DNA from 3 places in the Variovorax sp. LjRoot175 genome. Region 2 is predicted to be linked to each of the others. Evidence: riboswitches for the same ligand, from Rfam matches in the RefSeq annotation. Region 2 holds a riboswitch; each other region holds the start of a gene.
The links. Region 2 has a riboswitch for glycine ahead of ACSQ89_RS39025 (D-amino acid dehydrogenase). Riboswitches for the same ligand answer to the same signal wherever they lie in the genome.

Region 1: it holds a riboswitch for glycine, as region 2 does, so the genes downstream of both, ACSQ89_RS03105 (D-amino acid dehydrogenase) here and ACSQ89_RS39025 (D-amino acid dehydrogenase) in region 2, are expected to answer to the same signal.
Region 3: it holds a riboswitch for glycine, as region 2 does, so the genes downstream of both, gcvT (glycine cleavage system aminomethyltransferase GcvT) here and ACSQ89_RS39025 (D-amino acid dehydrogenase) in region 2, are expected to answer to the same signal.

The regions. Positions count from the first base shown of each region.
Region 1 covers NZ_CAXURY020000001.1:599,832-603,788, reverse strand. The annotation lists gene ACSQ89_RS03115 (helix-turn-helix domain-containing protein) at 1-533, shown strand, start outside; glycine riboswitch at 667-773, shown strand; gene ACSQ89_RS03110 (FAD-dependent oxidoreductase) at 853-2,112, shown strand; glycine riboswitch at 2,140-2,230, shown strand; glycine riboswitch at 2,246-2,351, shown strand; gene ACSQ89_RS03105 (D-amino acid dehydrogenase) at 2,437-3,705, shown strand; gene ACSQ89_RS03100 (LysR family transcriptional regulator) at 3,715-3,957, opposite strand, start outside.
Region 2 covers NZ_CAXURY020000003.1:257,651-261,607, reverse strand. The annotation lists gene ACSQ89_RS39040 (hypothetical protein) at 380-595, shown strand; gene ACSQ89_RS39035 (hypothetical protein) at 707-1,279, opposite strand; partial or broken gene ACSQ89_RS39030 (8-amino-7-oxononanoate synthase) at 1,544-1,741, shown strand; glycine riboswitch at 2,006-2,098, shown strand; glycine riboswitch at 2,111-2,216, shown strand; gene ACSQ89_RS39025 (D-amino acid dehydrogenase) at 2,303-3,628, shown strand.
Region 3 covers NZ_CAXURY020000001.1:2,190,875-2,194,831, forward strand. The annotation lists gene gcvP (aminomethyl-transferring glycine dehydrogenase) at 1-234, opposite strand, end outside; gene gcvH (glycine cleavage system protein GcvH) at 248-622, opposite strand; gene gcvT (glycine cleavage system aminomethyltransferase GcvT) at 647-1,843, opposite strand; glycine riboswitch at 1,855-1,972, opposite strand; glycine riboswitch at 1,985-2,087, opposite strand; gene ACSQ89_RS11050 (hypothetical protein) at 2,117-3,025, opposite strand; gene ACSQ89_RS11055 (hypothetical protein) at 3,158-3,694, opposite strand; gene ACSQ89_RS11060 (TRAP transporter large permease) at 3,776-3,957, opposite strand, start outside.

The DNA of each region.
Region 1 (3,957 bases), on a different contig from region 2:
TGGCCGATGCGCAGCCGCTGCTCAAGGAATTGACGCTCGAGCAGGAAAAGGCCGTGGTCAAGGACAAGAAGCTGCTGCTCCTGGCCATCTGCGTCCTGAGCCAGTGGACGCTGGAGCAGATCGTGACCGCCTACCGGATCAGCGAGGCCGAATGCATCGGTTACCTCGCGCAACTCGACCGCATCGGCATCATCGAGCTCCGGCCGCTGAACCGCTACCGCCTGAAACTCGCCAAGACCTTCCGCTGGCGCCCGCACGGGCCGGTGATGGACTTCTTCCGCGAGAACGTGGTGCTCGACTACTACCGAGGCGGCTTCGACGGGCCGGCCGAAGGCCTGCTGCTGGTTCACGGCTCGATCAGCCGCTCGCTGGCGCCGGCCTTTCTGGACCGGCTGCAGCGCGTGGCCCAGGATTTCGCCCAGCAACACCAGACCGACCAGAAGCTCTCGCCCAAGGAGCGCGAGGGCTACACGCTGCTGCTGGGCATGCGCAATTGGGAGTTCGAGCTGTTCACCCGCCTGCGCCGCGCGTGACGGCCAGGAAACCGGTTTCTAAGCTAAGATTCTTACCGCAGAAAAACGGATGCATCGACATCCCACCGTTGGCGCAAACTCCCATGAACGCTCAGGTGAACCTCGCATCGGTTCGAATCACTGCTCATTTAGTCAATTGCCGTCTGGAGAGTCATCACGCCAGGTGATGCGCCGAAGGAGCAAGTCCGTTGCAGGTCGCAGCGGATGAATCTCTCAGGTACCAAGGACAGGGGGAGCGGCATCTGAACCCCGGGTTACGGCAGCTCCGCACAGTGAGCGCCCAATCCCGCCGTTCATGCCATCCCAAAAGGATCTGGACATGCGCGTGGTTGTACTCGGCGCCGGCTTGCTCGGCGTGACATCGGCCTATTACCTTCAACAGCTGGGCCACGAAGTGACGGTGGTCGACAGGCATGCCACGCCGGCCGCCAAGGCGCGCGGGCGCGTCGACACGGTCGTCACGGCCGCGGCCGCGGCCGCGGCCGACCAGCTTCTTCGGCAATCCGCCGCTCGCCGTGCCGCCCGCGCGAAATGGGTGGGGCTGTACGTGCGCCTGCGGCGACGCTTCGCGAAGCTGCTCGATCGCGCCATCGGCGAGGCGCCGAAATCCAAGCCGATCGAACACCTCGTCCGGCTGGGCGCCTACAGCCGCGACATCGTGCGTTCGTTGCGCGACGAAGCCGGCGTGCCCCCGGGCCAGCGCAACCCGGGCCTGCTGAGCATCTACACTGATGCCGACGCCTTCAACGCCCGGCTGGCGCGCGCCTCTCATTGGAAAGATCTGGGATGCGAGGAGCGCCTGGTCTCGGCCGAAGAGGCGCTGCGCATCGAGCCGGCCCTGCAGGCCCTGCGCGGCGAGCTCGCCGGCGCAGCCTATTCGCTCGACGATCCGGCGGCGCGCGACCCGGCCCAGTTCGCGGCCAGCATGGTGTTCCTGTGCCGCGCGGCCGGCGTGCGCTTCCTGACCCAGCACACGGTGATCTCCCTGGAGGAGCGCGCAGGCCGCATCGACCATGTCGAGCTGCTCGATGCCGACGGCCAGCCCGTCGTCCTGCGCGGCCAGGCCTATGTGCTGGCGCTCGGCATCTCCAGCGCGATGCACGCCGAAAAGCTGAAGATCGCCATGCCTTTTCGCTTCCTGCGCGAATACATCGTCACGATCCCTCTCAAGGACGCGACCCGCGCACCGCGCGTCGCGCTGCGCGACCGGCAGGGCAAGCTGGGCATCCGGCGCATCGAAACGCCGGGCAGCGACTGCCTGCGGGTCTCCGCCACGGTACGCGCCAGCTTCGACGAAGAGAGCGAGCCCGATTCGGACCGCGTCGACGCCATCCTGCGCCGCATCGAAACGCTGCTGCCCGGCGCGGCCGACACGGCGCATGCCTCCCTCGAGACGGTCGTGCATGCCGTCAGCCGGGACGGGCTGCCGATGATCGGCAAGACCCGCCTGTTCAACCTGTTCCTCAATGTCGCGCCGGGCGCGCGCGGCTGGATCAACGCCTGCGGCGCCGGCAAGTCGATTGCCCGGATCGTGAGCGGCCTCAGGCCCGAGCTCGAGTTCGCCTTCAGAAATCCGTAGCCGCGCGCGTCCTCGCCGCCTTACAATTGCTGCACTGCAGGAGAGCGGGCCGCGGGAAGCGGCTCCACCGAAGGCGCAAACTCCCATAAACGCTCAGGTCGGCTCACGCGATGAGCCTGTACTGCATCAACTGTCAAAGCCGTCTGGAGAGCCATCACGCCATGTGATGCACCGAAGGAGCAAACCTGCTGCGGGCGCAGCGGGTGAATCTCTCAGGTACCGAGGACAGGGGGAGCGGCAACTTGGACGCATGGTCCGGTTGCTTTCTTTTTCGAGCTTCCGTTTCCGTTGCGTTCAAGCGCTGCAACCTCAAAGGTTCTCGAAATGCGCGTGATCGTTCTCGGCGCCGGCCTGCTCGGCGTGACCTCGGCTTACTACCTCCAGCAACTCGGCCACGAAGTGACCGTGATCGACCGGCAGGCCACACCGGCTGCCGAAACCAGCTTCGCCAACGGCGGCCAGATCTCGGTCAGCCATGCCGAACCCTGGGCCAACCCGAGCGCGCCGCTCAAGGTGCTGCAATGGCTCGGCAAGGAAGATGCACCGCTCCTCTTTCGCATCCGCGCCGACATGCGCCAGTGGCTCTGGGGCCTGCAGTTCCTGCGCGAATGCACGCCGGCGCGCACGCGCCACAACATCGAGCAGATCGTGCGCCTGGGCACCTACAGCCGCGACACGCTGCAGCAGCTGCGCCGCGACACCGGTCTCAGCTACGACCAGCGCACCCAGGGCATCCTGCACTTCTATACGACACAGAAGGAATTCGACGGCGCACTGAAGCCGGCCGAGCAGATGCGCGCACTGGGCTGCGAGCGCCAGGTGATCTCGGCCGACGAGGCGGTGAAGATCGAGCCCGCGCTAGCTCACATCCGGCCCCAGTTGGCCGGCGCCACCTACACGGCCGAAGACGAATCTGGCGATGCCAACCGCTTCGCGCGCGAACTGGTCGCACTGGCCTCTGCGGCCGGCGTGAACTTCCTCATGAGCCACACCGTGACCGCGCTGCGCGAAGCAGGCGGCAGCATCGACCACGTGGAAGCGACAGACAACGAAGGCCGCTTCCAGCGCATCCGCGGCGACGCCTTCGTGCTGGCGATGGGCTCGCTGAGCCCGCTCTACGCGACGCCGCTGGGCATCCGGCTGCCGATCTACCCGGCCAAGGGCTACTCGGTCACGCTGCCGGTGAAGGATGCCTCGAAGGCGCACCAGGTCTCTTTGACCGACGACGAGTACAAGCTGGTGTTCTCGCGCTACACCTCGGCCACCGGCGACCGCCTGCGCATCGCCGGCACGGCCGAACTCAACGGCTACGACCGCGACCTGAACCGCGTGCGCTGCGAGGCCATCGTGCGGCGCGTCGAAGAGCTGTTCCCTGGCGCCGGCGACAGCACGCAAGCCCAGTTCTGGACCGGACTGCGGCCGGCGACGCCCAGCAACGTGCCGCTGATCGGCAAAACGAAGCTGCCGAACCTGTTCCTCAACACCGGCCACGGCACGCTGGGCTGGACCCACGCCTGCGGCTCGGGCAAATCGATCGCGCGCATCGTGAGCGGCCTCAAGCCCGAGGTCGACTTCGCTTTCGCCACCTCCTAGGTCTCAGTCTCAGTCGCGCAGCAACTCCTGCATCAGCTCGCGCAGGATCGGCAGCGCCGGCGCCTCGGTGCGCCGGCGCAAGGTCACGAGGCCGAAACGCGCGACGCCATTCAGCTCGGGTTTCATCTTCAGCTCGACCAGGTCTGGCGCCGCCGCGCGAATGGCCAGCAGCACGGCGTCGCTCCGGCGCACCACCTCCACCAGGCTCGGGACTTCCTCGCACTGCAGCGTCACGCAGAGTGCCGGGTGCGC
Region 2 (3,957 bases):
TTGGATTATGCCAAGCTATTTGGGGTTGGTGTTATCAGTGAGGGAGAGTGGGTGTGGCTGGGGTGGTGTGAAGGTGATGCCGTTAGTGTATTTAGAGGACCGACCCGGAGTCGGTCCCTCCATGGGCATCAGCTGCAGATGTCGCGACAGGAGAGCGAGCCCGCCGGGCTCGATGCGCACCGGTCTGTGCCCCAGATGACCTGTTTCCAGGTCGACGGCTCAACCATGCGGCTTGCAAGACGATATCGCCCGTTCACTGCACTGTTATCCAAGGCCTATCCACAGCGTTATCCCATGAACTCAGCGCGGCGGCAGCCGGGGTGTGCGGCTCCACCAAATGGCGGAAGCGAAGACGCTTGGTTCTCGGCATGATTGGCCGATGGAAACGGAAGACCTGACAGACGAACAACTGGCGGCCTCAGCGCACGTCTGGCGCCGAAAAGCATTTCATGGTGAGAAGCACGCGAGTTCGGTGGCCCTGCATTTCGAAAGAGAGCTGCAGCGCCGCGCGGGCGTGCCCGAAAACACGCTTGCCGCAGTCGACGCCAAGACAAACGGAACGCGCCGCAAGTCCTGGTGGCGATTCATCTGTTGAATAAAGCCCCGCTTGTCGCGTTGGTCGTCCAATGTCCCAGAGCGCTTAGGCCGTCCTACAGCCGCTGCACAGGGGGCATTCGATCGCCGCTCTCCGGCAAAGCGACCGACCTCACATGCCACGACCGCGCACCCACCACTGCTTCAAACGGCGCAGCAGCGGAACCGGACGCTCTGCTTTCGGAATGCAAGCCAGATGGTTGCCATAGAGCTCGCGCTGGATTGACAGGGCAGACCGGAGAGCACCCAGGTTGTGCGCTGTGTACGACCAAACGCCTTCGACAACAAAATTGCCGGGCCTGCCCGAATCTGGCTGCGGCCGAGCATGAGCTTCCGCGGCACCGATGCTCCTCAGCAGCTCGATTCGAGCGGCGGCGATCATCATGCCGTCTCCGTCCATTTCGATCTCCCTTGTCAACGCGAAGTGCACGTTCTGGATGCTCGGGAAGTGCTCGGCCAGAAACATCGTGACCTCCACCAGCAAGAGCGGACCGAACTTGCGTCGCTCGCTTCCCAAACGGGGCGAAGGTAGAAAGCGGGCGATGCGAACTTCCGACCTGTCGGGGCTGACTTCGACCGGGTCTAGGGAGCCCAGAAAGCGATCCCGATCATGAACGAGCATGGGCTCGCCCAATTCGTAGCCCCGCGAGTCCCCGCCCGCAAGGTGCAGTTTCTCAAAGATCAAGATGAACAGAGTTGGTTTCCGGCCGTTCAGCGGCCGAATATCAGGAGGAGTAGGAGAACACGTTCTTCTCGCGCCAGCCCGCTGTATTTCGGCGATTGATAGTGAGACGTTTGCTCCACATATGTTCAGCAACGTTATAAAACATAAGCACCCAGTGGAGCGCCAAGATCGCCCGAGCTTGGCGCGCGCGGTCTTTCGTCGCAGGTCCCTTCCATCACATGCCAGGTAGATCTGCTTGATCTTGTCGATGGACGCCAATACGAGCTCGTCGGCGACAACGCGGCGGCGCTGGCCTTGTCCGCGGCGCTCGATGCACAAGATCTGTGGGTGCCGGCGATCCGCCCACCGACCGTGCCTGCGGGCACCGCGCGCCTGCGCATCACGCTGAGCGCAGCGCACACGCCGCAGGATGTGGAGGCGCTGGTCGATGGCCTCGCTTGCGCCGCCGGGAGTTTGAGATGAACGGCTGCTTCGTCACCGGCATTGTCGGAGGCATAGGCCAGCAGCGCCAGGCACTGCGCGTGGATCGACGATCCTCGCTCTTGCCCTGGAGCAAGTCTCCTTCGCGCCGCTCCGCCTGGACCAAGTTGACCAGCCGATCGACTGGTCAATGCCTGACGCATTGTTGACTACTAAGAAGCACCAACCCGCGCCCCCTGCTTCATGCCCCGGGGTCGGGCCCGCCCGATGGCGAACTATTGACTGCCAGCGATGGTCCGCATAGACTGCGATCCAGCAGGAGAGCGGGCCGCGGGAAGCGGCTCCACCGAAGGCGCAAACTCCCATAAACGCTCAGGTCGGCTCACGTGATGAGCCTGTACTGCTTCACTGTTAAAGCCGTCTGGAGAGCCATCACGCCATGTGATGCACCGAAGGAGCAAACCCGCTGCGGGCGCAGCGGGTGAATCTCTCAGGTACCGAGGACAGGGGGAGCGGCAACTTGGACGCACGGTCCGGTTGCTTTCTTTTTTCGAGCTTCCGTTCCCTTTGCGTTCGAGCGCTGCAACCTCAAGGGTTCTCGAAATGCGCGTGATCGTTCTCGGCGCCGGCCTGCTCGGCGTGACCTCGGCTTACTACCTCCAGCAACTCGGCCACGAAGTGACCGTGATCGACCGGCAGGCCACACCGGCTGCCGAAACCAGCTTCGCCAACGGCGGCCAGATCTCGGTCAGCCATGCCGAACCCTGGGCCAACCCGAGCGCGCCGCTCAAGGTGCTGCAATGGCTCGGCAAGGAAGATGCACCGCTCCTCTTTCGCATCCGCGCCGACATGCGCCAGTGGCTCTGGGGCCTGCAGTTCCTGCGCGAATGCACGCCGGCGCGCACGCGCCACAACATCGAGCAGATCGTGCGCCTGGGCACCTACAGCCGCGACACGCTGCAGCAGCTGCGCCGCGACACCGGTCTCCGCTACGACCAGCGCACCCAGGGCATCCTGCACTTCTATACGACACAGAAGGAATTCGACGGCGCACTGAAGCCGGCCGAGCAGATGCGCGCACTGGGCTGCGAGCGCCAGGTGATCTCGGCCGACGAGGCGGTGAAGATCGAGCCCGCGCTAGCCCACATCCGGCCCCAGTTGGCCGGCGCCACCTACACGGCCGAAGACGAATCGGGCGATGCCAACCGCTTCGCGCGCGAACTGGTCGCACTGGCCTCTGCGGCCGGCGTGAACTTCCTCATGAGCCACACCGTGACCGCGCTGCGCGAAGCAGGCGGCAGCATCGACCACGTGGAAGCGACAGACAACGAAGGCCGCTTCCAGCGCATCCGCGGCGATGCCTTCGTGCTGGCGATGGGCTCGCTGAGCCCGTTCTACGCCGCACCGCTGGGCATCCGGCTGCCGATCTACCCGGCCAAGGGCTATTCGGTGACCTTGCCGGTGAAGGACGCTTCGAAGGCGCACCAGGTGTCGCTGACCGACGACGAATACAAGCTGGTGTTCTCGCGCTACACCTCGGACAGCGGCGACCGCCTGCGCATCGCCGGCACGGCCGAACTCAACGGCTACGACCGCGACCTGAACCGCGTGCGCTGCGAGGCCATCGTGCGGCGCGTCGAAGAACTGTTCCCCGGCGCCGGCGACACCAGCCGCGCGCAGTTCTGGACCGGCCTGCGGCCGGCGACGCCCAGCAACGTGCCGCTGATCGGCAAAACGAAGCTGCCGAACCTGTTCCTCAACACCGGCCACGGCACGCTGGGCTGGACCCACGCCTGCGGCTCGGGCAAATCGATCGCGCGCATCGTGAGCGGGCTGAGGCCGGAGGTCGATTTCACGTTCACCGGGCTGGAGCATGGGACACAAGGCACCCGGCAGACTGGCTCCTCTGCTCCCTGGATGCCTCTCTGAACCACCCGTCCTGCTGCACATGGCTCAGTTGCCTGACAACCAACGGGGGCGCAGAGCGCCCTGGTCGGCGGTGGCATGAAGCATCGGCTGTGTCGATTTCTGCAACGCGCTGGATCGTTTATTCACCAGTTGATCGTTCGCTCGGGTGCAATGGAAGAAGCCGCTTGGATGCGGCCGCTCGATGTGTGCTCAAAGCCCTGTCGAACCGCCCAACGAAGCACGTGTCGAAAGAAGACCTCTGGCAGGAACTAATACGCCCGTAGCCATGCTCCACACCTCATTGACCGTCGTGGCCAATTGCAGGGGCACGCGTTCGTTGGCGGGGCGTT
Region 3 (3,957 bases), on a different contig from region 2:
AATGGCCTTCAGCTCGGCCAGCGCGTCGGCCTCCGTCACCGAGGCGGGCAGGCGCATCGGCTTCGTGCGGCGGATGGCCGGCGGCACGATGCCGTCGATCAGCTCGGCGCGGGTGGTCGAGCCGACGGCGGCGAGCATGCGCGCTTCGTCATCGGCCTCGATGCCGATATGGCGGGCGATGAATTCCTCGGCGTTCTCGAGTTCGCTGAGGGAGGGCAGGGAAGACTTCGGCATTGGCGTGTTCGGTTCAGTTTTCGTCGGCGAACTTTTGATAGGTGGTGGCGTCGAGCAGTGCATCGAGCTGCGAGGCGTCGCTGATCTTCATCTTGAAGAACCAGCCCTCGGTTTCGGGCGCGCTGTTGGCCAGCGAAGGGTCGGCGCGCAGCGCCTCGTTGACTTCGGTGATCTCGCCCGTGATGGGCATGAACACGTCGGCCGCCGCCTTGACCGACTCGACCACGCCGGCGACATCGCCCTGGCTGTAGCTCTTGCCGACTTCCGGCAGGTCGACGAAGACCACGTCGCCCAGCGCATCCTGCGCATGAACGGTGATGCCGACGGTGGCGACGCCGTCGCCGACCGCCTGGACCCACTCGTGGTCCCTGGTGTACTTGATGCTCATGAAAGGCTCCTTGAAGAAAAGAATTCAACCGCGGTAGTAGTGCTGCGGCACGAAAGGCATGGTGCTCACTTCCATCGGCACCGGCTTGCCGCGCACGATGGCCTGGATGCGGGTGCCGGGCTCGGCATAGGCAAGCGCGATATAGGCCATCGCGACCGGCCGGTCGACCGTGGGGCCGAGCAGGCCGCTGGTCACCTGGCCGATGGGCGCGCCCTCGAAGGATTCGAGCAAGGTGCCATCGCGCACCGGCACGCGCTCCAGCGCCACCAGGCCGACGCGCTTGCGCTTGAGCGTGTGGTGGTCCAGGTGGCCTGCGACGCCATTGGCCGCCGTGAGTTGCGCCAGCACCTTGGCCGCGCCCGGAAAGCCGCCTTCGCGCGCACCGCCGGTGCGCCGCACCTTCTGGATCGCCCAATTGAGCGAGGCTTCGACCGGCGTGGTGGTCTCGTCGATGTCGTTGCCGTAGAGGCACAGGCCCGCTTCGAGCCGCAGCGAATTGCGCGCACCCAGGCCGACGGGCTTGACCTCGGGCTGGGCGAGCAGCAGCCGCGCGAGCGCTTCGGCATCCTTGGCGGCCACCGAGATCTCGAAACCGTCCTCGCCCGTGTAGCCGCTGCGCGTGGCAAAGGCCGCGATGCCGCCGATCTGCACCGCGCCGCCGGTCATGAAGACGAAGCGCTCGATGCCGGGCGCGAGCCGGGCCAGCGCGGTCACGGCCTGCGGGCCCTGCAGCGCCAGCAGGGCGTGGTCGGGCATCGGCAGCACCTGGCAGCGCGCGCCGATCCTGGCCTGGATGTGCGCGATGTCGGCCACCTTGCAGGCGCCATTGACGATCACGAACAGCGAGTCGTGGCCTTCGTTGAAGAACATCAGGTCGTCGAGGATGCCGCCTTCGTCGTTCAAGAGCAGGCCGTAGCGCTGCTTGCCCGGCGCCAGGCCGATCACGTCGACCGGCATCAGGCTCTCGAACGCGGCGGCGGCATCGGGGCCAGCCAGGCGCAGCTGGCCCATGTGGGAGATGTCGAACAGGCCGGCGGCCTCGCGCGTGTGCTTGTGCTCGGCCATCAGGCCGGCGGGGTACTGCACCGGCATCACATAGCCCGCGAAGGGCACCATGCGGGCGCCGAGCTCCAGGTGCAGGTCGTAGAGCGGGGTCTTTTGCAGATCGTCGGATGCGGAGGCCAAGGCACTCTCCAAAGGGGCAGTCCAGATCCATGACATTCTTGCCATGGGCCACCCCTGCTGTCCGCTTTACCTGAGAGATTCGCCCCACGATCGGGGTTTGCTCCTTCGGTGGACGGCACTGCGAACAAAGAACGCGATGCGCCGCCTCTCTCCAGCAAGGAAACGCCCGGAAAATGGGGCGCTTCGTCAGTCCTTTTGCCTGAGCGTTCGGGCCCGTTTTTCGAGGGGACCTGCGCCTTCGGCGGCCCCGCGCTGCGAGGCTCTCTCCTGACCCGTCCGAGTGTAAGGGATGAGCCCGGTCCTGGCCGCTCAGGAGCGCTCCAGGCGCAGCCGCCTGAGCAGAAACTTCTCCCACAGCTTGTCGGCGACGAGCTGCAGGGAGCTGCGAATGTGCGCTCTGGCATTGCGCGCGTCGTAGGGCGAGCGGATGTCGGCGCCCAGCTGCCGGGCGCGCACGCTGAGCATGCTCTCCGAGAGAACGCAGCGCGCCTTCATGCGCAGGTCGCCGAAGTTCTCCGGCGAGAGCGCACTGGCCTTGTGCCATTCGTGGGACCACTTGAATCTGCGCTGCCTGGACGGATCGCTCTCGTCCTTGATCAGCCAGGCTGACACGAAATCGACATAGGCCTCGTCGACGCTGTCGCGAAACAGACGGTGCTCGGGTTCGAAGCGGTCGTAGACCAGCGAATCCAGGAATTCGTTGCCCGGCGAAAGCGCACCGAGCTGGCTGCGCAGGTTGCCGTTCATCGCGAAGCAGTAGGTCGAAACCCATTCGAGCAGGGGACCGAGCGGCGTCATCGTCGAGCGCGGAAAATCGTTGATCTCGCCGAAGAGCCACGGGCCCGGGTGCAGCCCCAGCCTCTTGATTTCACCGCCGAAGCCGGCCACCCTGCGTTCGCTCCATCCGTGGTTTCGCGCGACGGTGTCGTTCGAAAAGATCCACACGTCGGGCTCGCCGCTGCGGGCAAGAATGGCTGCGACTCCTTGGTCCCACCCAGTGAATTCGCGGTTGGAGTTGTCGCCTGCGATGACGAAGCCGTCCTCGAATTCCGCATTGCGCAATGCTTCGCCTCCGGTGGACCTGGCGTTGTCGACGATCGCGAGAACGACACGATCGCTCTCGCCGGCCAACTGCCTTCGCAGCTTGGTCAGCACCTGGACCGAATGATCACGATGCCGACTCCCGTACTCCAGATGAACAAAACCGTAGTTCGTCATGCCTGTTGACAGAAAAAAGAAGGGAGGGTCGGGGCGCCGGATGGGCGCGACGCGACGAGTATCCCTCCTCGTCTTGTCAGCGGAGACGCCGAGTTTGCCCGGATGCGGCCATGGCGGCCGTCGGGGCCGATTTCAATGCACGAGCTGGGGCGGCAGCAGCTTGTCGATGCGTTCGCGGATCGACGTGGCGCGCTCGGCACCCGCGAGCTTCTCGATCTCGCCGAGCATGGCGGATGCGGCGGCCAGCATCGACTCCCGGTCGCGCGCTTCGCGCAGCAGCTCGCGGAACTGCCCGGCCAGGATCGGATCGCGCCTGACGAACATGCGCTCGCACAGGTCGAACAGGAACATCCGCGTGGTGGCGAGCGAACGCTTGCCGTCGAAGACATCCGCCGCGACCGGCGGCTCGGGGCTCGCGTCGGGCGCCGGAGCTGCCTGCACCGGCGGCGCCACGGCGGGCGTAGCGGGTTGCGAACGATGCAGATAGCCCTCCTGCACCAGGTGCAGCGCCACGCGGCCGGCCTCGTCGCGGCTGCCGAAGAGCTGGCCGAAGTCGGTGACCGAGCGCTGGCCGTCGGCCATCAGCAGCAGGGCGCGCTCGCGCTGGCCCAGCGTGCGGCGGCCCGGCTGGAGTTCTTGGCGCGCTTTCTCGGTCTTGATGAGGAACATGGGATGCTCGGGCGTTCGGGGTCGAGCGCCGCAGCATCGGGGATCCGCATGACATCCTCGTGAATGACCGGGCCGCTGCCGCTATTTGAAGCCCCACAAACGCGGCAGCCAGGTGCTGAGCGCCGGAACGAAGGTCAGCACCAGCAGCACGGCCGCGTGCGCCCACAGGAAGGGCACGAGCTCGCGCACCAGCTGCGACATCGGCACCTTCGAGACGTTGCAGGTCACGAACAGCAGGCCGCCTACCGGCGGCGTGATCATGC